Tunturibacter psychrotolerans: one gene and its partner. The protein of the gene in region 1 interacts with the protein of each later gene in a pairwise test. Links are inferred from orthologs where the notes say so. Each region holds a gene or a part of one and is shown on either strand. Other genes may lie near its edges. The genes, in order: ftsZ and rlmN.

Region 1 (11,954 bases):
ACTTCTCCCCCCACTCCACCAGCACCAGCGCGTCCGGCTCCTCGGCCATCTCCTCCAGCCCCAGCGTCATCAACTCACGTTCCGTCTCCAGCCGATAAAGGTCCAAGTGAAACAGCCGCACCTTCTTCCCTTTGTACTCATGCACCAGCGTAAACGTAGGACTCGTCACATCCTCCTCTTCCGCCGCCCCCAGAGCCGCAGCAATCCCCTTCACCAGCGTCGTCTTTCCCGTGCCTAAATCCCCTCGCAGCACAAACATCTTCGGCGCAGGCAGCAGCATCTCCGCCACCCTCTCTCCCATCGCCAACGTACCCGCCTCACTCCGCGTCTTGAACCGCTTCTTCTCCCGCAACTCCACACTCACATCGCTCTCCTCAACTCGTCACTACCTTCATCTTCTCACTGTACCGAATCGTGTTTCGTCGCCTCCGTCGGCTTCGGCCTCGCCATATCCACCAGACTTGAAGCGGCATGTACATCAAAATGTCCGTCATAAACCAACAGCCCGCCATCTAAAATCGCCGTCGGCTTTAGCGCTTTGAACTGCGCATAAGGATTGGGCTGCCCAAACGGCAGATCGACACCCTCCAGTTCATCATCGCTGATTAGAACCGGGCCATCGATCTCCGCAGGCACACTCATCGGCACAGGAATCCACCACAGATTGACCATCGTCGGAAGCGGCTTGCAAGGCACGCCATAGTAGCGCTCATCGGCCACCCCACTCGCTGTGTACGCCATCCAGCATTCAGTCACATGCCTATCTCGCAAATAATTCGACGCCGTCTTCAACTGTTGTCCCCAATCCGAGTTCGAGTCGCTCAGCCAACGATGCACATTCCTTTGCCCACCCCACGCCTCATTCGCATAAGCGATATAACCGGGAAAACTTCGCAGCGAAGTCACTATCTGGAAGACAAGCAGCACCCCAGCGACTGCAATCCACCTCCGATCGCGACTGATCAACACACCCAACGCCGACCCACCCACAAGATAAAGAAAAGGGTAGATCGGCAAAATATGTCGAACCCCAATATTCATATCCGAGTGCATCGCCAGTCCCAGAAACACAACAACCGGAATCATCAACAGCAGCCAACGCCACCGGACTTCCCGCTCGCGAAAACAAACGAAGCCAGCAACCGCCAACAAAACAAGAAATGGCAGAGTCGACTTAATCAAAATCGCCGCCGGAAAATAGAGCCACGTCCCATGACGGCGCAACGTCCCAAACAAATAGCTAATATCCCGCTCTTCCGTTAGTTTCGTATTCGCGACGCCCCACAGATACGCCTCTGGAAGGAGATGCGCTCGAGCCATCGTCTCCAAAGGCTTAGGGTTTGCAACACGACCATAATCTTGCAGGTAGCTTTCGAGTGTTGGATTCTGCACCATCCCACTAGGACGCGCTGCGTAGCGAAAACCATAACAGCTCCACAGCACTACAAACGCAACACACAACGCAATACCCAGCGCAACACATCTCTTCCCAGCCAGCTGAACGCTGCGCCTCTCAAACCACTCAACCAGGATCATCAATCCCAATGTCGGAACAAGAAACAACCCGGTGAACTTCACCGCCCACGCAAGACCCACGACAACGCCGGCAAGAAGCAGCTTCCAACCCGTCGGGCGCACCATATAGCGATACCACGCATAAACCGCCGCAAAGACGAAAAATGTGATCGCCGCGTCCGTCGTCACCAGGGCTCCATGAGCAAGAAGCGTTGGATCAAAAACCAGAAACGCCAACGCGAGCAATCCGGCTGTCGCGCTAAAGATCTCTTGACCAGCCAGAAAAACCAGCAACGCCAGCCCCAGCGTGAACAGAGAGATCACAAGACGCCCACGAAGTAAAAGTCCATTCGCATCATTCTTAAACAGAAAGTCTTTGCCATCGAGAAACGCCTCTAACTGCGAACTGCGTCCCTGCTGTTCTGGCTCATTCAGGCGCAGCGAAAGCAACGGAAGCGCAGCTGCAGCCTTCGCAAGTGGAGGAACCTCAGGATTCAATCCAAAATCCCGATGTTTCAGAATCGTGTATCCATCGAACAGGTGATGGCCCTCATCCCAACTCATCGAGGTTCTGACATTCACTGCGAGTAGTTGCAGAAAAAGAATTACCAGCAACGTCGCGACCGCCGCTCCGCGCAAAGCAAGTTGCTGCCGACGAGCCTCCATCACGAGCACCCCAATGTTTGCGTTAACGCATCTGTCGCCGACCCGGTTCCCGAACGGTCTAGGAAATTTTGCGAAATCGCAATATCAAACTCTATCGTTGCAGCCCACAGATCCACACCAACCCATCGGCATCCGCCACCCTGTACCGAAAAGCGTCTGACAGATGTGTAACCGTATCGGTTGCAAGCACAGTATGCTCATCCATCGCTCGTGCCGCAAAGTCCGCAGCCAGCCCGTGTAGATACACCGCCGTCTCCACAGCCCGCGCTACGTCCTTTGGAAACTGTGCCAGCATCGCCGCGACAATCCCAGTTAAAATATCCCCACTCCCACCCTTCGCCATCGCCGGGTTCCCGCTCGTATTCACCGCAATCGAACCATCCGGATGCGCAATCAGAGTCCGCCATCCCTTCAGCACCAGCGTCAGCTTATGCGTGGTCGCAAACCTCCGCGCCAACCCCACCCGGTCCGCCTCCACCTCTCGCACCGTCATCCCCGCCAGTCGTGCCATCTCCCCCGGATGCGGCGTAAGCACCATCACGCGTCCTTCGCCATTCAACAACTCCGTCTTTCCGGCGAATGCATTCAAAGCATCCGCATCGATCACCACCGGCACCCCCGTCTTCTCCACAATCTGCCGCGCAAACGCCGGCGCATCCCCCTCAGTCGACAGCCCCGGCCCCACCGCCACCACGCTAATCTTTGCCACCAGCGCATCCAACTTCGCCCCATCCAGATTCTTAAAAGAGACCTCGCCTTTGGCTCCCTCCGCCAACGGCGCCATCATCAACTCAGGCGCAATCCTCGCTACCGAATCCAATATGCTCTTCGGCACCGCCGCCGTCACCAGTCCAGCCCCAGCCCGCAAACACGCCAGCGACGCCATCGCCGGCGCTCCCGCCTTTCCATAGCAGCCACCCACCACCAGCACGTGCCCAAACTTGCCCTTATTCGAATTCACATCGCGCGGCCTCTCTGCCAGCACCTTCGACGCGCCCGACCAGGTAAACCCACTCGCCGAAACCACCGCATCCTCCGGCGACCCGATCCCCGCAATCACCACCGGGCCCAACACGCCTCCCGTCTTTTCATTGCGCGTCAAATGCCCGAACACATGTGCCATCTTCGGCGCGGTAAACGTCACCACCGCATCAGCCCGGAACGACCCATCCGCCGTCTGCTCCATCGAATTCGCATCCCACCCCGAAGGCAGATCCACCGCCACCACCGGCGTCTCCAGCTTCTCCACCATCTCCCGCAGCGAAACCGCGAGCCCACGCAGCGGCGGCTTGAACCCGGTTCCGACCAGTGCATCCAACAAAAGCTCCGCCTCAGCGAGTCTCTGCCCGCAAGCACCCAAACCGCTCTCGTCTACAACCTCATCCACCGTGACAGACGAAACCTCGTCCCGCAGCCGCTTCAGCGCTCCTGCAGCCTCACCCTTTACTTCCTCCATCCGCCCAAGCAAAACCACCCGCACCAGATACCCAGCCTGTGCCAGTACCCGCGCCGCAACAAAACCATCCCCGCCGTTGTTCCCCTTCCCACACACCACCGCCACTGGCGACAAAGCCGGGTATTGCCGCAGACAGAACTTCGCCACCGCCCCACCAGCCGCCTCCATCAACGTCTCGAGCGAAACCCCAAACTCCTCCGCCGTCCACCGGTCTACCGCCTGCATCTCTGTCGCCGTAAGAATCTTCATCTTCCCCTTCTACCCGATTCCGAAGCCGAAGCCAAGATACGCCAGCCAGGGCGCAATCCTCCCTCCCAACCATGTAGCAGTACCGAATTCAAATGCAGCATCGTTTCGCACGTATACCAATCAAACCCAAGGCCCGGCCGCAGCCGAAGTGTGAGTCACCAGGCGCGCCGCATACCGGATCCGAAATCCCCGAACATGCAACTCAGGTAATTCCATGTTGTAAAAATAGGAAATTAAATACCGAAACGTGGCGCATTTCCTAGCCGCGCAAAATTACGCCGCCATGCACCACGTCTCCACCACCAAAACACCACACTGTTACCACATTCCTACCAGCGTTTTTCGCCGTCCGAGCCGTCAAACCTACTCAGAAGCACCCACAACACCACTGGTTTCAACCGTCGGCTTCTGCTGGAAATAATCCTTATCCCACAGCGCCCGATAAAACTCCCCAGTCAGCTCAGCCGCCTTAGGCCCAAAGGTAGGCCGTCCCCCCTCGAGGAAAAACACGGTAACAATCCGCCCCTTCGGTGTATCGGCAAACGACCCGAACCACCCAAATCGAGTGCCATTATTCGAGCAGGTCCCTGTCTTGCCCATCACCGGAAACTGGCTGAAGTTGGCCCTGAGTGAGCGCGCCGTTCCGTACTGCACTGCGCCTTGCATACCCACCGAAATCTCAGGAATCAGCGGAGCAATATCCAGCACCCGCTTCACCTTGGGCTCGAATGTTGCCACATCAACGGCCGTCTCTGGATGTTGCAGATAATAAAGCGTGCCGCCATTCGCAATCGCCGAAACTAGGGCCCCCAGCTGCAGCGGAGTCATCGAAACGCTCTCTCCAAACGAGCACATACGCCCCACGCCGCCAAGCGAGGCAGGTAACACCTCATCTGGATATGTCCCTAGCTGCTCGCCCTGAATTTGATAGCCAGCCAGCTCGCCAAGCCCAAACTCATTGGCGTAATGCTTCACCCTCTCAAACCCAAGCTGCCGTCCAAGCGTCTCAAAATAAAGGTTGTTCGAGTGTGCCAAAGCCTCCGTCATGGTCAGGTGATAATGGCCGCCCAGATTCACAGGAGTGTCCTTGTTGACGATTCCCTCTTCCAGCGCCGCCAAAGCCACCGTCAGCTTGATCGTTGAGCAAGGCTCAGCGCCCCTCGACAGCGCCAGTTTCTGGTTTACCATCGCCAGAATTCGTCCCGTCGAAGGATCAATTGCAATTGCTGTACCGTTCATATTGCCCAGCGCTTCAATCGCCGCCGCGCGAACCAACGGATCTTCGCCCTCTACGACATCACCCAAAGTCAGATTGTCTGCATACGAGCTTGCTGAAAAATGCTCCTGATATCGAGTCCGTCGCACTGCCAGTGTAGGCCGCGCACCATGTCGACGCCGTCCCGCAACCGTCGTAGTTGCAACAGCGTGGGAGGCGCTCTTCGCAGCTGAGCTAGAGTGCGAAGCCCCGGAATGAGCCTTCACAGACGTCGCAACACGCGTTGTCCCGGCAGAGTGATGCTTCGTTTTGCCGGTAGTAGTCGTCGTTGCTGCGTTTGCACCCACTCCAGCACCTAACACAAGGCCGAAGAGGAGCGCGCCAAAAACCTTCAATGATCTCGACACAGGCGATCCCTCTTATTGATTTGACTGCAATCGAACTGCCATCGATCCATAATTCATCTAATAAAACACTAATTGAACACTATTTGTTGCGAAAGCACCGTTCCCCATTTGTGCTACTCGCTAGAAATCAGTTGTACCACTAGTTCCCACGCCGCAAAAACGCAGGAATATCAAGCTCATCCGGCTCCGCAGCCGCCACCGCCGCACTTCCAAACGCCGGAACACGCACCGAAGAATCCCCCACCTCGTCCGTCACGGAGCGGATATCCTCCTGTTGGACTCGCACCGGCGCGGAAAAGTGAGTCGCCTCTCTCGCTCGCTCCGCCTCCGCAGCCTTCTCCCCACGCAACGCAGGAGCCCGAAAGAAGTCATCATCAAACACCGATGCCGGCACCGGAACCAACTCCACGGGTGCATTCGACTCCATCTTAGCGATCGGCTCTTTCACTTCATCCGCCTGGCGCAAAGGAAGCGCAACTTCCTTCACCGGCTCCGCTTCCATCTCACTCGCAAACCGCATCGTCGCCGGCCGCGGCGTCACAACGCGCGGCTGAATCGGCACATCGTACCGCATCGTAGGCAGGGTCGCCTCCGCCAACATGCGCTCCCGCCGCTGCGGCATCTCCTGCTGCTTGAATCCAGTCGCAATCACAGTGATCTTCACCTCATCGCCCATCGACTCATCCTGCACCGCACCAAAGATGATGTTCGCATCTTCATGCGCCGCATTCTGAATAATGGTCGAAGCCTCGTTCACCTCGCTCAGCTTCAAACTGCTCGACCCCGTAATGTTGATCAGTATTCCCCGCGCACCGTCGATCGCTCCCGCCTCCAGCAGCGGCGAAGCCATCGCAGCCATCGCGGCCTCCACCGCGCGATTCGCGCCCGACCGTACGCCGGTCCCCATCACCGCATAGCCCATCCCCGCCATCGTTGTCTTCACATCGGCAAAATCGCGATTGATAACGCCAGGAATCGTAATGATGTCCGAGATCCCCTGCACGCCCTGTCGCAGAACATCATCCGCAATCCGGAAGCTTTCAAAAAATCCAGCATCCTTCGCCACCGCCAGCAGCTTCTCGTTCGGAATCACAATCACGGTATCGACCGACTCCAGCAGCTCCTGCATACCCCGCTCAGCCTGCTGCATCCGCCGTTTCCCTTCAAACGCGAATGGCCGCGTCACCACCGCCACGGTCAGTGCGCCCATCTCACTCGCCAGGCTCGCAATCACCGGCGCGGCGCCCGTGCCCGTACCGCCGCCAAGCCCAGCCGTCACAAACACCATATCTGCGCCCTCAAGCGCTTCAATGATCTTGTCCGAATCCTCCAGCGCTGCCCGCCGTCCCACATCTGGGTTCGCTCCCGCCCCCAGCCCGCTCGTCAGCTTCACTCCTAGCTGCAGCTTCACCGGAGCATTCGAAACCTGCAGCGCCTGCACATCCGTATTCGCCGCAATAAATTCGACGCCCACAACATTGGCCGCGATCATGCGATTCACAGCATTGTTCCCGCCGCCGCCCACGCCGATCACTTTTATCCTCGCGCCATGCGGTATCTCATCGTGATAGTGAATGCGGAGATCGTTGGAATCGTTGGGCACATTGGGCAGATTGGACATTTCAGCAGGACTCCTTGAACGTTGTTTAATTCTCCCATCTCCCTGCCAAACGCACGACCCTCGTTTTCCACTGCACGTACCACGCATGGTTCCAAACTCGCGCCGTTCGCCGAAGCACTCGCACCGGCCCTGGACCCACCTAATCCAGTCTGCAACTATCAGCCTCTCCCTGCAAAAACCTCCACTCTTCCTGCAAACCGATGGCAACCCCTCCCGGCACGTCCCATGCTGACAATATGAAAACCCTCTCCCAATTCCTCGTGCTCCCTCTCTTGATTCTTCTCATCGCCTTCGCGCTCACCCAGCCACCCCAGTCGGTGCAAGCCAGGCACTCCAGTCAATATGGACAACCTCGCGACGCCATCGATCCTCAGCAACAAGCCGAATCTCCTCCCCGTAACGACGCGGGCGACATCACCTGGCACCTGCTAAGCTCCGCCTACAAAATCATGGAAGCTTACGAAAAGGTGCGTCTGTGCTACGAAAGGGCAACTTACATCCTCAACGAAATCCCGAATACACGAGCAGACTATGCCTCAGCTATCGACAACCTTGGCACAGCCAGAGAGCTGACAGGTCTATTCCATACCGCTATGATCCTTCGAACCGTGTCCAAGCGTCTGCATCAGGGGCATTGCGATCACACCTCGCAGGTCGCTCTAAAGACGGAACTTGCGCCTCCGGACTTTTTTCACAACGCAATACTGAAAAGTGAACCAGCGCGTCTCGAAAAGAACGCCGCACCCACGCTGTCGAATCTTCGTACCCGGCGGCGCGCCGGTTGTACCATGAGTGCAGAAAGCTTCCAGTGATCACCATGGAGCGACGAATGGAACAGAGCGCCAAAAGCATCTCGTCCACCCCGGCATCAGGGGCACTGCACCTACGCGGAGCCATCGCGGCCTTCGTCGCTTCCGCCGTCATGACCGGCCTCACTGCCGGCGAGTGCAACGGCTACTACAACAGCGTCCATTCGCCCTCCTCCCTGACCCCTCTGCTGCTCTTTGCCTCCCTGTACTGGCTCTGGTGGGGGTTTCTGGCCGTTGTCATCTGGTGGATCGCCCAACGTTGGCCCTCCACACTTGCCGGCACGACGCGAACCTTCCTCTCCCACATCGCCATCGCCTGCCTTCTGGGCCTGGCCCATCTGATCCTGCTGCAAAAGCTCGTCACCTTCTCCGCGAGCATCTGGAACCAGACTGCTCCCCCGCTTGACTACATCACCCTCCCGCGCTTCGGCTTCGAACTCCTCCTCTACGGATTTGTCCTTGGCTTGTCCGGAATGCTTCACGTCCAATCCCGCGCGCACCTCGACGCAATGCGCTCTTTAGAGCTGGAGAAGCAACTCTCACAGGCGCAGTTGAAAGCCCTGCAGATGCAGATGGAGCCGCACTTCCTCTTCAACACGCTCAATGCCGTCACCTCCCTTGTCGAACTCGGCAGAAACCAGGAAGCCTCCGAAACACTCGCGCACCTGAACACAATCCTAAGAAAGACATTGCAACGAAGCACACCAGAAAAAATCACCTTCGCACAAGAGTTACAGGTAGTTGAGAGCTACCTCGCCATCCAACAGGTTCGTTTCGCGGATCGCCTTCGCGTCAAGATCGAGACCACACCCGAAGCCCTCGAAGGCCTCGTTCCCTGCTTCCTCCTACAGCCAATCATCGAAAACGCTATCCGTCATGGTATCTCTCGCCTCGAAGGCGACGGTCTACTCGAGACATCGGTCGAACGCATCGGCGACCAGCTTCAACTCCGAGTCAAAGATAACGGCCCCGGCTTGAAACCTTCTCCAGGCGCACCCAACGGGACCAGCGGACACGGCATCGGTATGCAGAACACACGAGACCGTCTCTCGTATTTTTATCCAAACGCTTTCAACTTCTTGACAGCCGAACCCGCAACCGGCGGATACGAAGTCACCATTCAAATCCCTTACGAGCGGCAACAAGCATGAAGCTCAAAACCATCGTGACCGATGATGAACCGCTCGCCCGCGAACGGCTCAAGCTCCTCCTCGCTCAGGATGAAGAGATCCAAGTAGTTGCCGAATGCAGAAATGGCCGAGAAACCATCGCCCGTTTGAAATCCGCGCCTGCCGATCTTCTTTTGCTCGACATCCAGATGCCCGGCATCAACGGCTTCGACGTCATCGACGCTATTGGCTCCCATCGCATGCCCCCAACCATCTTCGTCACTGCTCACAACGAATTCGCCATCAAGGCCTTCTCCGTTCGCGCCGTCGACTACCTCACCAAACCCATCGAGCCCATTCGCCTTCAAGAGACGTTGGCTCACGTAAAAAAACGGATCGCTGGCGCCGCAGCCTTACTCACCCACGAACAATTCGCAGAAGCTCTGGCAGCGTTGCGAACGCCCACCCGTAACGAAAAGCCCTACCAGGAACGATTCATCGTGCGCGATGGAGCCAAAGATGTGCTGCTCAACGTCTCTGATATCGAGTGGATCGAAGCCGCCGACTACTACTCCTGTTTGTACGTCGGAGGTAGAAAATACATGCTCCGCGAGAGCATCAAAGAGCTAAGCGTCAAACTCGACTCCGCCAGATTCGCCCGCATTCATCGATCGGTCATTGTGCAAATCGAACGAGTGCGCGAAATCCACCACGATGGACGCGCCGAATACTTCGTCGTCCTCGCCAACGGTCAGCGCCTCAGGATGAGCAAAACCGGCTGGAGAAATCTCACCTCAGCCCACAGCCAACAGTCTTGAGGAAAGGCTAGCAATCCCTCACAAACAAAGAAGCCTCAGGCTTTCCTTCAATCAACGCTCGCTCGAAGGGAAACCCGAAGCTCATCATTCCCGGCAAATCAAACTTCAGCTAAAACAACACAACCAAGTCAACCAGCCGATCGATACTCTCGCACCACCCCTGCGACATACCCGCAAGGTGCTTCGGAGGCGCACCAGGCTTCATCTTCGTCATACGAGCAATCAGCGAGATCTCCGTTCCGCCAAGCACTTCCCTGAAGGTCACCGTATTCGTCACCTCGAACATCGGCTTCCCTTCACCATCAATCGCCGCCGTCACAAAGACGAGCCTGTGCGGCCGATCGATCGTCACAAACCGTCCGGTCATCGGATGCACCACGCCCTCCGGCGATCGCATATCGATCAACATCGCGCCGCCAATTCGCGCATCCACCTCGCACACAGGATTCGTGAAGCCCTTTGGCCCCCACCACTGAGCGAGATGCTTCCTCTCGATCCACGCCCGAAACACCACATCCGGCGAGGCCGCCACTCTGCGCGTCAGACAAACCTCCTGCAACCCCGCCTCCATGACCCCTCCTTCAACCGCCATACTCCACCTCGCGCAAAAACTCTTCCAACTTATCGAGGCTACTATTCCAGCCCTTCATATGCCCGTCTCGATCTTCTTGAGTTACGAAAAATGCCTGGTGAAAGTTCATCGTCGTCTTTCCGCCGTGCTCTTGAAACGTAATCGTAACCACGGTGTCGTGCTCAGGAAGCCCCGAACCTTCTTCCCAGTGAAACGTGAAGACAAGCCTCTCCGGCTCAACCACTTCCATGTATTCGCCGCCCTGCCACACATCTGCCGTCCGCCACTCGCCCGCGCTATCGGTGAAACCGTCGCTATGCAGACGATCCCTCCATTTACCACGCGCCCGCACATCCACCGTCAGGTCCAACGCCTCAAACTGCCGTGGTCCAAACCACTGCTTCATATGTTCCGGATCTGTCCACGCCTTCCACACCAACTCACGTGGCGCGTCGAACACCCGCGTAATGTTCAGCTCATGCTGCGTCCTCACCTTCGGAGATACCGTCGCTGTTCCCATCGCATTCCTCCTCGTGTTTTCAAACCTATGCGTCTATCCCTTGGCTGTCGTCCCTGCCAGGGAGCGCGTCAAATAGTCCGCAAGTCGCTCAAGCGTCTGCTTGCCGCCCTCAATCGAGCCGTACTCGCGCACATTCTGGTCGCGAGCCTCAGCCGAATCAAACACTGCGCGCATCGTGACCCGCGTGCCGCCCGCCACCTCTTCAAAGGTCGTTGTCTTTTCCATCTTCACCGGAGCCCCGCCCTTGCGGCCGCCAGTCAACGTGTACACAAGCCGCTCATACTGCACTACGTCGACAAACACACTTTCGTTCGGATAATCGGTGCCATCAGGCCCATGCATCACCTGCCTCCACACACCGCCCGGCCTCACATTCATCTCTTCAATCGTGGTCGAAAATCCCTTCGGCCCCCACCACTTCACAACCTGCTCCGGATCGGTCCACGCCTCCCAAACCATCTTAAGCGGCGCATCGAAGACGCGCGACAACACAATCTCCCGTTCAGCGTCGCTTTTTACCGTTTCCATTATTCTTTCCGGCATCTCGCTTCTCCTTTATTTGCAGAGTCTTCAAGTACTCGTCCAATCGATCGAAACTCTCCTCCCAGAACCGGCGATACTCGTCCAGCCAATCCGCAGCCTGCTTCAACGGCTCCGCCTTCAGCTTGCAGGGCCGCCACTGTGCCTCCCGCCCGCGCGAAATCAACCCAGCCTTCTCCAGCACCTTCAGGTGCCTCGAGATCGCCGGCATGCTCATCTCGAACGGAGCGGCAATCTCCGTCACCGAGGTCTCTCCCAACGCCAGACGCGCAAGAATCGCTCTCCGTGTCGGATCCGCCAATGCTGCAAACGTCGCTGTGATCTGATCGTCCATATTGTTATTAACCACTAAGTTAAATAACCATAACGTTAAATAAGAAATCTGTAAACAAGAAAACGAGATTTTTTATTTTCGGGGGAAAGGCTAGTTTTGCGCTTACCTTTCAGTGCTTACTTG
Region 2 (11,852 bases), 1.4 Mb from region 1 along the record:
AAGATCATCGATCTTGTCGGTGATCTTGTCGGTGCCGTGAGAGTCCATAGCTCTTGGTCCTATGTGTTGTGAAGCCGGTTCGTTTAGTTTGAGCTGCGCCGGTTCGATGCCAGCTCAATGGAGATAAATTGCACCTGTTGCTATGCAATAGCTTGAGGCTACTGTTGGTATTACCCCAAGTCAATGAAACCGTTGTGCGACTTAAGTGTGAGAAGCCAATAGGGGCGCGGGTTTTCTGCATCAATCGAGGCTAGATATCAACGAATATGACGGTCTTCCTATAATGAAACTCATTGGGTTCGATCAAGAATAAGGCGCAACTGACTGCAAGTCGTCTATGGACTTTGTGAGGAGGGGTTAGAAACAATATTCCGAATGGAGTCTGTCTTTGAACTCCATCGCAAGGGCAAGAGATAGTAGCAGCTTGCTTTGCCAGTGATTGGTGGCGATTTTCACGTGGGCAAATGTGCTAACTTGGTAGTGTGGTTTGAGAGCGTAGCTCAGTTGGTAGAGCATCGCCCTTTTAAGGCGTTGGTCCTGGGTTCGAGCCCCAGCGCTCTCACCATAAACACCTTATAATCAATCATATAAAATCAATAGCTGCCGGGCCGGTTCAGGTAGGGATTCTATGCTGTCGGTTTGTCCGGAGGGGGGACGACCGCGCAAAAGTCTTCGAGAAAGCGCTCAGTGTACTCCGCGATTAAATTTTCGATGCGGTCGGCTGTGTCGGCGCGGAGGATGAGGCCGGCGTGATGATGGCGTTCGAGACGTTGGACGACTTCGGGTGCGTCGTAGCTGCTGGTGTCAGGATGCTCTTGCCGGGCGAGACAGATGACGCTGCCGGCGTACTGGTAGGTCAGATTAGGCAGCGTGTACTCCATGCCGAGGAGAGTGGCAACTTCGAGTCTTGCCCACTCGACCCACGGATTGATGCCGGAGGCTAACTCGACAACGTCGGCGATGTGAGCGCCACCGACGCGGGCTGCGGTTTCAAGGAAGTAGAAGCTGCCGTCGGAGTTAGACTTGATGAACTCGGTGTGGGTGACGCCGGAGATGAGACCGAGTGACTCGATCACCTGTTTGTGGATGGTGTTGAGAGAGATGGCATCGATCGATTCCCTGTTGAGGGCGCGGGTGCTGAAGATGCCGCCCTGATGCATGGTCTGCATGGGCGGCTTGCCGTATTTGTAAGGGGCTCCGAAGAGAACCTTGCCGTTCCAGGTGACACCTTCGACGTGAAAGATCTCGCCGGGGACAAAGCGTTCGAGGACGTAGTGCGACTGGATGTCGCCGAGCTGGTCGAGGATGGGCCAGAGGTTGTCTGGCGATTCGATTTTGCGAATGCCGATGGCGGAGGCGTTGGTGCGAGGCTTCAAGAGCCATGGTCCGGGTACTTTGCGGAGGAAGCTGCGGAGGTCATCGTAGTTGAAGACTCCTGTGAATTCGGGGACGGGGATGCCTTTTTGTTTCGCACTGACGCGCATGGCCAGCTTGTCACGGAAGTTTCGGTTGAGCGATTCGCCCATTCCGGGCAGGCGCATGTGCTCGCGTAGGAGTGCGGCTACCTCGAGGTCGAACTCGTCTAAGGCCACGACGCGGTCGATGTGGTTTGTGCGTGTGAGATAGGTGACGGTGTTCAGGACTTGAGCGGGAGTGAGATTCTCCGGCATGGTGATGAGTTTGGTGAGAGATTCGCGGGGCCAGTCGGCGTGTTCAAGCTTGTCGACAGTGAGCAGGAGGACGTTCGCGCCGAGGCGGGCCGCCTCTTTGAGAAAACGCTGACCTTTTTCGTAAGTGCTGATGCAGAGAATCGTAGGGTCCCGATGCGTATCAGTCACGGTGGCTCCTGTGGTCGGCTAGGAACAGGTTCAATTTGGTGCAGCAGTCTGCGGTTGGGCTAGAGTAACTTCTTTTTGGTTAGAGCAGAACTATTTAGACGGCGGGTTCTTCGGTAAAGGTTTGTTTTACGCCGTCCTCGAGTGTTGTGAAGGGTGCGGTGTACCCTGCAGCGCGGAGGCCGGAGATGTCGGCCTGGGTGTAGTGCTGGTAGCGGTTTTTGAGGTCGCCCGGAAAGGGGATGTACTCGATTTTTCCCTGCCCGTGGACCTGCATGAGGGCTTCGGCAACTGCTTTGAAGGTGCGGGCCTGGCCAGTACCAGCGTTGACTACTACGTGCATGGGCCGCTTGGGGCTATCGGGGAGGAGGCCAGCGAAGAACAGGTTGATACGGGCAAGGTCTTTGACGAAGACGAAGTCTCGGCGTTGTTCGCCGTCGGCGTAGCCGCCTGAGCCCTCGAACATGCGGATGGTGCCGGTGTCTTTGAGCTGACGGGTGAAGTGGTGGATGACGCTGGCCATGCGGCCTTTGTGCTGCTCGCGTGGGCCGTAGACGTTGAAGTAGCGGAGGCCGACGACGGTGCACTTCATGTCGTGAAGATGGCGGCGGACGTAGTTGTCGAAGACGAGCTTGGAGTAGCCGTAGATGTTGAGTGGGCGCTCGTTAGCTGGGACTTCGGTGAAGCTGGTGCTGGCTCCGTAGACTGCGGCGGTAGAGGCGTAGACCAGAGGAATCTTGCGGTCGAGGGCAAAGTGCAGCAGCTCCTTGGAGTAGGTGAAGTTGTTATCCAGCATGTAGCGCCCATCGTCTTCGAGGGTGTTGGAGCAGGCGCCCTGATGGAGGATGGCCCGGATCCTGGTGTTCTCGAAGTCGCCAGCTTTGAGAGCTGCGCGGAACTCGCGCTTGTCCATGTAGTCGGCATATTCCGCGCCCGCGAGGTTGAGGAACTTCGGGCCGGTGAGGTTCGGGGCGGGGGCGAAGTTGTCGACCAGCAGGATGTTGCGCTCGCCTATTTGATTCAGCTGTTGGATAAGGTTGCTGCCGATGAAGCCTGCTCCGCCGGTAACGATGATCAATTCTGGGTCTCCTCGCTCACGGCGGGGTTTGCTGTGAGCTTTTTTACGATGTTGGTGGTCGAGAAGCCTTCTACGGTGGGAACGATCTCGACTCGGCCGCCGCTTGCGACTACATCCTCGTGTCCGACTACGGTGTCGATGGTGTAGTCGCCGCCTTTGACAAGCACGTTGGGCTTTAGAGCACGGATGAGTTCTAGGGGCGTGTCCTCTTCGAAGAGAACGACTGCATCTACTGCGGCGAGGGCGGCCATAACGCGGGCGCGTTCGCGCTCAGAGACTATGGGCCGGGTGGGGCCTTTAAGGCGGCATACGGAGGCGTCGGAGTTGAGGCCGAGGACGAGTTTTGATCCGAAGCGGTGACAGTCTTCGAGCAGCGTGATGTGGCCGACGTGCAGGAGGTCGAAGCAGCCATTGGTGAAGACGATGGTCTCGCCCGAGGAGCGCCACTCGGCGACGCGGAGTTTGAGGCGGTCGAGGTCGAGGATCTTTTCGCCGGCTGTGAGTCCTGAGCTGGGGGTAAGGACGGCTACCAACTCGTGAGCCGCGATGGGGACGGTACCGACCTTGCTGACCACGATGCCTGCGGCGAGGTTGGCAAGCTCCACCGCGGTCTCGACCTTCAGGCCGCCGGCGACGCTGGCTGTCAGGGTTGCAATGACAGTATCGCCAGCTCCTGAGACGTCGAAGACCTCGCGGGCGCGGGCGGGGGAGTGATAGATCCCGGGTTCGCCCGCTGAAGGAGCGCGGAGGACCGTAATTCCCTTCTCGCTCATGGTGACGGTGAGGAACTTGAAGTCGTGTTCTGCGACTAAAGCTCGTCCGGCGTTGAGAAGTTCTTCAGTGTGATGCGATGGGATGCCGGTCGCTGTTGAGAGTTCGCCTAGGTTCGGACAGACGGTGGTGGCGCCGGAGTATTTGCTAAAGTCGGGGGTCTTGGGGTCGACGAAGACGGGGATGCCGGCGTTGCGTGCCGAGCGGATGACAGCTTCACAGAGTGAACGCGTGAGAGCGCCTTTGGCGTAGTCGGAGAGGATGACGGCGTGGACCTTGGTGACGAGCTCCGTGGCGCGTTCCTGAAGGCGCTGAGCTTCGGCGGCGGGGACAGGGTCGCGGCTTTCTATGTCTAACCGCAGGAGTTGCTGCATGCGGCCGACGATACGGGTTTTGGAGATGGTGGGGAGCGAACTTGAGACGACGCCGATAGTGTCGATGTTGGCGCGATCGAGGATTGCGGCGAGTTCTGTCTGCTCGGCGTCGCTTCCCCAGAGACCTGCGAGGAAGGTTTGGCAGCCGAGGCCGGCGAGGTTCATGGCTACGTTGGCTGCTCCGCCGGCGCGCTCGTAGCGCTGGGCGTGGCGGATAACCGGAACGGGAGCCTCGGGAGAGATGCGCTCGACCTCGCCGTGGATGTAGCGGTCGAGCATGATGTCACCAATTACCAATACTTTGAGTTGACTTAAGCCACCCTCAAGCAGGTTCAGGATCGAATGAAGTTCGGGCAGCATGAACGAAAAAGATCTCCCGCGACAATCATCGCATCTTTGAGCGAAGGTGCGTTCTCTCGGGTTAGCCGAGGACGGCGCGAACCTCGGTGATAACCTCGTCCACCGTGATGGAGGTCAGGCATCTCTTTTTTTCGATGATGCAGGTCTCGAGGCCACAACCCCAGCAGTCGGTCTGGTGGTAGACAATGCGGTGCTGTTTGCCGTAGGGAAACCAGACGCGAGGCTTGTTGCGGGCGGCGAAGATGGCGACGCAAGGAGTTTGGACGGCGGCGGCCAGGTGCATGGGACCGCTGTCGTGACCGACAAAGATGCGGGCCTGGGCGAAGACGGCTGCACTCTCGCGCGGATTGAGTAGGCCGCAAAGGTTGATGACCGGCGTGGAGGAGCTTTGTTTCCAGCCGTCGGCAGCAAAGTCGCTGGCTTCGGCCTCCTCAGGAGCTCCGCACAGAACAAGAGCGTGGTTGGGGTACAGGGGTGCGAGTCGGTACAGGAGTGCTCGCCAATTTTCGCGGCCCCAGTCCTTCGACTGCACCTTGGTGCCAACGCTGACTGCGATGACGGGGCTGTCTGCTGCGGCAGCAATAGCTTGTTCGGCGCGAACATGTTCTGCGTCGGTGAGACGGAGATCCCAGCTCGCGGGATCCTCGAGGTGGGCGTCTCCTAGCTCGGCCAGGTTCCGGGTGAGCCGCTCTCCCTCCGGTTCGAAGGTCCGGGTTTGCTGCTCCCATCGGTTTTGCTGCATGTCTTCGGTGAGTGGAATGCCGATGAGATGTTTTATTCCGCAGAGACGGAAGAACTTTGCGTCGCGACGGGCTGACTCGACGCCTCGGGCAGACCCCACGTAGACCAACACCTGCGGCCGCCAGCGAAGGAGTTGCCACCAGAGGGAGAGGAGTTCGCGAGGGCTGCGCATGCCGACCACGTAGCGGAAGTAGCCGTGAACGAGGTTGCTGTTTTCCAGGATGGCGGCCGCGGCCGGGGCTTTGACGTTGACAGGAAAGTTGGTCAACATGCGGCGTTCGGCCTGTGGAAAGGCACGGGCAATGAGGTGGAGGGCCGGTAGTGCGATGAGAGTGTCGCCGAGGCTGCCGAGGCGATAGATCAGGACCCGTTTCGTGGTGATTGCCATTGTCTGTCTTTAGTCTGCTTGGTTCGGCGACTTAGGGCAAATAGGACGAAAGGGGGAGACGGGGTTTGGTGGTTGCTGAATCGGAGAGCCTGTTAGCCTGATCGAGCGAGAGGTCTGGTTTTGAACGAGGCGAACAACCTGATTTTTGTTTCGATCGCGGCGTATCGCGATCCGCAACTGATTCCTACGATTGAAGACTGCATTGTCAAAGCAAGGCATCCTGAGCGACTTCGGTTTGGCATCTGCTGGCAACATGATCCCCACTCAGATACTCTGCCGCTTCGTAACGACGATTGCTTCAGGATTCTGGCGATCGACTGGCGCGAGAGCCGGGGAGCTTGCTGGGCCCGATCGGAGGTGATGAAGCTCTGGCGTGGGGAGGACTGGTTTCTGCAGGTCGACTCGCACTGCCGTTTTGCGTGGGAGTGGGATGCGAAGCTGATCGACGAGATGAAGCAGACGGACAGCGCTAAGCCGATTTTGAGTACCTACGCCGCACCTTTTACTCCTGGCGGAGACGAGGTGCTGGTCGAGGGGCCGCTGCAAATGGCGTTTCAGGGGTTTACCGAAGATGGCATTCCACATATGAAGCCGATGGCGATCGCAGACTGGCGGAACTTGACGCGGCCACGACGAGCGCGCTTTCTGTCTGCGGGTTTCTTGTTTGTGCAAGGTGGTTTTGTGGATGAGATTGGGTACGATCCTGAACTGTATTTTCTGGGGGAGGAAGCAGCCATGACCCTGCGTGCTTTCACCAGCGGGTATGACCTGTTTCATCCGCAGGAGACCATCGTCTGGCATGACTACGGCAGGCCGAGGGCTCCGAAGCATTGGGGCGATCACGTTGAGGAGAACAATGCGGGCCGTTCGTGGCATGAACTGGATTTGCGAAGCAGAGACAAGGTGAGGAGGCTGCTTGCGGGGCAGCCGGTGGAGAGCTATGGAATCGGGTCCGCGCGGAGCCTGGAGGACTATGAGGCCTATGCGGGACTATCGTTGAAGCTGCGAAAGGCCCAGGATTACACGGTGCGATGCGGGGAGCCACCCAATCCCGAGGCAGCTGTCGACTGGACCGGACAGATCTTTTCCTGGATGGTTCGAATCGCGTTTGATCGCGAGGCTCTGCAGGTTGCGGCATTCGACGATCCTGAGCTCTGGTATGTCGGGGTGCAGGATGCGGATCACGTTGAGATCTATCGCCGGGATATTCCCTCGTCGCAACTCGCTTCGCTCCAGACTACAGATCCGCAGGTCGTTCTGGTTTGCGAGTTCGAGTCGGGGGCGGTTCCCGCGTCGTGGACGGTCTGGCCTGTAAGCCATTCCCTGGGGTGGTTGAGGAGGATTGAAGGCACTCTGGGCGATGAGGATTACACGATCGTCATTGACGACGCTGAATAAATACGCAGCGTATCCATTGCGACTCATTACGGCTTTTCAATTCAGGTCGCGCTAGCTGGTAAAGTTTTTGGTTGGGAGGGCCTATGCTGGATGCACTTGTGATAACGCGGATGCAGGAAGAGATGACGGCTGCCCTGCATGAGACAGAGAACGAGGTGGCCATCGAGACGGGCGCGGATGGGTTGATGGCGTTGGCGATGGCACAGCATCGGGCTAACTTCGATCTTTGGCATGAGGAGGATAAGGCTCGGGTTCCGGGCGCTCCGGACGCGGAGATCGTGAGGGTAAAACATGCGATCGATACGCTCAACCAGCGACGCAACGATCTGGTAGAGAAGATGGATGTGTGGCTGATCGACCGGCTGGAGCAGGATCCGGCCGCCCCGCTGCACTCGGAGACGCCGGGCCTGATGATCGATCGGCTTTCCATCCTGGCATTGAAGATTTATCACACGCACGAGGAGGCGCACCGGGTGACCGCGACAGAGGAGCATCGTTTGCGAAATGTGAACCGGCTGGCCTTGATCGAGGAACAGCGCGAGGACCTGGCGGCATGTCTGGATGCGCTTTGGAGCGAAGTGCTTGCGGGCAGACGGAGGTTCAAGCTCTATCGGCAGATGAAGATGTATAACGATCCCGAGTTGAATCCGGCGGTGTATGGTCGCGTGTAACCATGGCCGAGTGTGCCTATTTGGGTGAATACTTCTAACGCGAAAGAGATGATACCGATAGGTTGTACAGACGTGGGGTTGACCTGACGGCCAGGTCTGCGTATAAAACCGACACGAGAACAAACAAATTTTGGGGCACCCGTTAGAATGGGAGAGCTCAGAAACCGCCTTAGGCGACAGGAACTACGATGGCTCAGACAAAGACAGTAGCAGCACCAGCAGTAAAGCGTGTCCCACGCACGATCGCTGGAACGATTCCTCAGACAAACGACAATGCCCGGGCGCAGCTGATGGCTCACTACGAAGCTGCTCTGCGGTTGATGCAGGAGGGCAAGTACGACAAGGCCCATGCGGCGTTCGACAAGATGCTGGCCGCCGGCGCGGGTGAACTGAGCGACCGTGTCCGCATGTACTCCGCCGCATGCTCCCAGCAGATGACGAAGGGAAAGAATGACTTCGCAAACTGCGAAGAACAATATGATTATGCGATCTCGTTGCTGAACGACGGTCACTACGAAGATGCGCGAGAGCACTTTACATTGATCCTGCAGGCGAACGAGAAGGCGGACTATGCCTTTTACGGTCTGGCGGTGCTGGCGAGCATGACTGGCGACTCTCATCGCTGCCTGGAGCATCTAACCGAAGCTATCCGGCAGAACCCACGGAACAGGATCCAGGCAAGAGCGGATTCAGACTTCCAGGATATGGCCGACGATCCGCGCTTTACGGAGCTGCTCTATCCTGAGGTCTAAGCGCGATTTGCAATCCGGCACAACGGGCGCTTCGTTTAGGCTTGTGTAGGAGAACCTGCGCATGTCGTTGCCGAAACCGACCGAATTGAAAGACAAAGACCTGCGTGTGGTTGCCATTGGCGGGGGCACGGGTTTGTCGACGCTGCTGCGCGGCCTGAAGCGGTATGTGGCAACTCCGGAGCGCAGGAAAGGGACTCGTCTGGGAGATTCTGCGAGGGTCGAGAGGCCTCCTGCGCCGCCTTGTCCTGAACAGCGGTGCATCATTCGGGAGCTTTCGGCTGTTGTGACGGTGACCGACGACGGCGGCTCCTCGGGGAGATTGCGCGAGGACTTCAAGATGCTGCCTCCGGGAGATCTCCGGAACTGCATGGTCGCACTTTCTGAGGACGAGCACCTGCTGTCGAAGCTGTTTCAATATCGTTTCGAGCACGGCGATCTGGAAGGACACAGCTTTGGGAACCTCTTTGTGGCCGCTCTGTCGCACATCACGGGCGACTTTGCCCAGGCAGTGCAAATGTCGTCGCAGATTCTGGCGGCGAGGGGAAAGATCTATCCTGCGACGAATACCAACGTGACGCTGGCGGCGGAGATGGATGACGGATCGCTGGTGCGGGGCGAGACCAACATCACGAAGAGTCGACGCAGCATCGTCGAGCTGCGACTGGAGCCGGAGACAGCTGATCCGCTGCCCGAGACGCTGGAGGCGATTGCGAATGCTGACCTGATTACGCTGGGGCCCGGTTCGCTCTACACGTCGCTGATCACGAATATGCTGGTTCGCGGCATCCCGGAGGCATTGGCTGCGTCGCCCGCGACCAAGGTATTTGTCTGCAACCTGATGACGCAGGCGAACGAGTCGCTGGGGCTGACGGCTTCTCAACATATCGAGAAGATCATGCATCATGCAGGCACGGTTACGGCTCCCATTTTCGACTATGCGCTGATCAATACGGGGCACATCTCGCCATTGCGACTGGAGCAGTATGCGCGCGAGGGCCAGGAGCCGATCGAAGCGGATCTCGACCGGGTCCGCGCGCTGGGCGTCGAGCCGGTTACAGGTGACTTCGTCCATGAGGGTGATGTGCTGCGGCATGATTATGACCTTGTAGCGGAGCAGCTGCTTGGTTTGGGGATGGAGCGTCCGTTGGCGGTTGCGGGTGTGGGGCAGGTACCCCCTCCCCGTACTTAATGTGTGCAAAGTATTCAAAGATAATGGCTTAGGTCTGGACTTCGGGTTGATTCGTTCTCCTTGCGGTTTAAATGCAGATGCCCCGGCTTGTGGCGGGGGCATTTTTTTGTTCTGTATCCAGTATAGCGAGTGGAGTGAAACTCATACGCCAGGCGTATGTGTTTGTCTGGCAAGGAGTTTTGGCGCTTTGGGGGTTGACAGACCTATAGACCATGTCCTGCCGGACGGGCCCACTGCGCGTGGCGCGGCCACTTCGTGGCGGGTATACCTTTTCCTACGGCCCTCCCTCTGGTCGGGATCTTTAGAGCATCGCGATCTCTACGAGGGGCGTCGGGGGTGGGGATTCCAGAGTGCGTTTTAGCTGGCCACAGGCGGCGTAGATGTCGCGGCCTCGAGGCTTGCGGATGAAAGCTGGAATGCCTGCGTCGCGGAGACGCCTTTGAAAGATACCTACGTCCTGCGGGGTCGGCTCGTGGAAGGGCATTCCCGGGCCCGAGTTCCAGACGATCAGGTTGATCTTGGCGCGGAGATTCTTCAAGAGGGCGATCAGTTCGTCGGCGTGTCCGCGCTGGTCGTTGATGCCGCCTAGCAGGACGTACTCGAAGGTGACGCGCTCGCGAGGGCGCAGCGGAACCGTGGAGATAGCCTCGAGGAGAGCGGCGATATTCCATTTGCGAGTGATGGGCATGATGGACTCGCGGACGATGTCGTTGGAGGCGTTGAGACTGACGGCTAGCTTGGGTCGGACTGTCTCTTGGGCGAATTGCTCAATGCCGGGGAGGATGCCGGAGGTGCTGACGGTCATGCGAGACTCGGGAATGCGCATGGGACCGGTGAGGAGGCGGACGGCGTCCATGAAGTGGGCGTAATTCAAGAACGGCTCGCCCATCCCCATGAAGACCAGGTTGATGCGAGCTGGATTGCTGTTGCCTCGTGCGCTTCCGACTTCGACGTTATGGCGGTTGAGGACGGCAGCTACCTGCCCGGCTATCTCTCCAGCGGTGAGGTTGCGGCGGATGCCGAGCTTGGCGGTGAGGCAGAACTGACAGTTGACGGCGCAGCCGACCTGGCTGGAGATGCAGATGGTGGCGCGTTTGTAGTCGTCGTCAGAGGGATGCTCTTCCTCTTCGGCGGCCTGGGTGCCGTCGCCGCGTTCGCCGCCGTCACCTCCGGGCATCCAGACGGTCTCGACGGTCTCGCCGTCGGCCATGCGAACCAGATAGCGCTCGGTGCCGTCGATAGAACGGGCGGTCTGGACGAGTTCGGGAAGGCCAACGATATAGCCCGCGGCTTGGAGTGTCTGGCGCAGAGCTGCTGGGAGGGTCGTGATCTGGTCGAGCAAGGGGATGCGTTGGATGTAGAGGGCGTCGTAAAGCTGGCGCGCCCGGTAGGCTGGCTGGCCGAAACTTTCCATCAGACCGGTGAGGTCTTGCAGGGAGGCGCCAAAGAGAGGCCTTTCTTCATCTACTGGATTCGAAGATTCTTCTATGTTGCTCATTATTAGGCGTTAATGTAATTAGACTTAGGATGCTAGAAGCCTTGGATACCCTCGGAGCATCTATATAAGTCTACTCCGATAGATACGGAAGATGGCGCAGGCGGCGCTATGAAACAATGGAGTCTGAAGGAGTCTCATGTCTGTAACGTTAGTTGATGATGTCGTAATTTCGAAGAATGCCTCTCGGAATATCCGCAAAACTGTTTTGTCGAATGGTTTGCTGGTTCTGACCGAGAGTATGCCTCATGTGCGCAGTGTTTCGATGGGGGCCTGGGTGGGCTCAGGGTCGCGAGATGAGACGCCGGAGGTGAATGGGATCTCGCACTTTGTCGAGCATATGGTGTTCAAGGGCACTACCTCGCGGTCGGCGCAGCAGATTGCCCGGGAGGTGGACACGATCGGGGGCAATCTCGACGCGTTCACCGGCAAGGAGACGGTCTGCTTCAACATCAAGGTGCTGGATGAGAACGTGGCGCCGGCGCTGGATGTGCTGTCGGACCTGGTGCTGCACCCTACCTTTGCGCCTGAGGATGTGGAGCGCGAGAAGGGCGTGATCTCGGAAGAGATCAAGATGGACGAGGACAACCCGGATTATCTGGTTCACGAAGTATGGACGCAGAACTTCTGGAAGGGCGACGCGTTAGGGCGGCCGATTCTGGGAACCGTGAAGACGGTGAAGAGCTTCGACCAGCAGACGCTGCTGAACTTTTATGCTGGGCAGTTTACGCCGCGGAATATGGTGTTTTCGGCTGCGGGTAATTTAGAGCATGACGCCTTTGTGGCGCAGGTGGCGAAGG

What was found.
Region 2: the proteins of ftsZ (region 1) and rlmN interact in binary tests that used the Escherichia coli proteins (3 or more experiments, as listed by UniProt). The link is inferred for Tunturibacter psychrotolerans from one-to-one orthologs.

The regions. Positions count from the first base shown.
Region 1 is NZ_CP132942.1:2,212,655-2,224,608, reverse strand. What follows is about bases 4,890-7,886. They hold ftsZ (cell division protein FtsZ), read right to left. Parts: upstream 7,131-7,886; coding sequence 5,649-7,130; downstream 4,890-5,648. Other genes in these bases: RBB77_RS09230 (hypothetical protein), read left to right, coding at 7,367-7,886; RBB77_RS09240 (penicillin-binding transpeptidase domain-containing protein), read right to left, coding at 4,890-5,509. In the rest of the region: tRNA (adenosine(37)-N6)-threonylcarbamoyltransferase complex ATPase subunit type 1 TsaE, read right to left, coding at 1-364; RBB77_RS09250 (ArnT family glycosyltransferase), read right to left, coding at 400-2,181; RBB77_RS09245 (NAD(P)H-hydrate dehydratase), read right to left, coding at 2,273-3,886; more of RBB77_RS09240, read right to left, coding at 4,250-4,889; more of RBB77_RS09230, read left to right, coding at 7,887-7,942; RBB77_RS09225 (sensor histidine kinase), read left to right, coding at 7,960-9,090; RBB77_RS09220 (LytR/AlgR family response regulator transcription factor), read left to right, coding at 9,087-9,866; RBB77_RS09215 (SRPBCC family protein), read right to left, coding at 9,976-10,458; RBB77_RS09210 (SRPBCC domain-containing protein), read right to left, coding at 10,448-10,957; RBB77_RS09205 (SRPBCC family protein), read right to left, coding at 10,991-11,485; RBB77_RS09200 (ArsR/SmtB family transcription factor), read right to left, coding at 11,460-11,831; RBB77_RS09195 (hypothetical protein), read right to left, coding at 11,941-11,954. UniProt on the Escherichia coli protein: Essential cell division protein that forms a contractile ring structure (Z ring) at the future cell division site. The regulation of the ring assembly controls the timing and the location of cell division.
Region 2 is NZ_CP132942.1:3,574,838-3,586,689, forward strand. Bases 8,958-11,852 are described here. They hold rlmN (23S rRNA (adenine(2503)-C(2))-methyltransferase RlmN), read right to left. Parts: upstream 11,056-11,852; coding sequence 9,859-11,055; downstream 8,958-9,858. Other genes in these bases: RBB77_RS14855 (gluconeogenesis factor YvcK family protein), read left to right, coding at 8,958-9,557; RBB77_RS14865 (M16 family metallopeptidase), read left to right, coding at 11,192-11,852. In the rest of the region: RBB77_RS14810 (cellulose synthase operon protein YhjQ/BcsQ), read right to left, coding at 1-48; RBB77_RS14820 (ATP-grasp domain-containing protein), read right to left, coding at 627-1,838; rfaD (ADP-glyceromanno-heptose 6-epimerase), read right to left, coding at 1,933-2,913; bifunctional D-glycero-beta-D-manno-heptose-7-phosphate kinase/D-glycero-beta-D-manno-heptose 1-phosphate adenylyltransferase HldE, read right to left, coding at 2,910-4,418; RBB77_RS14835 (glycosyltransferase family 9 protein), read right to left, coding at 4,480-5,547; RBB77_RS14840 (GlcNAc-transferase family protein), read left to right, coding at 5,668-6,945; RBB77_RS14845 (DUF4254 domain-containing protein), read left to right, coding at 7,029-7,616; RBB77_RS14850 (tetratricopeptide repeat protein), read left to right, coding at 7,805-8,368; more of RBB77_RS14855, read left to right, coding at 8,430-8,957.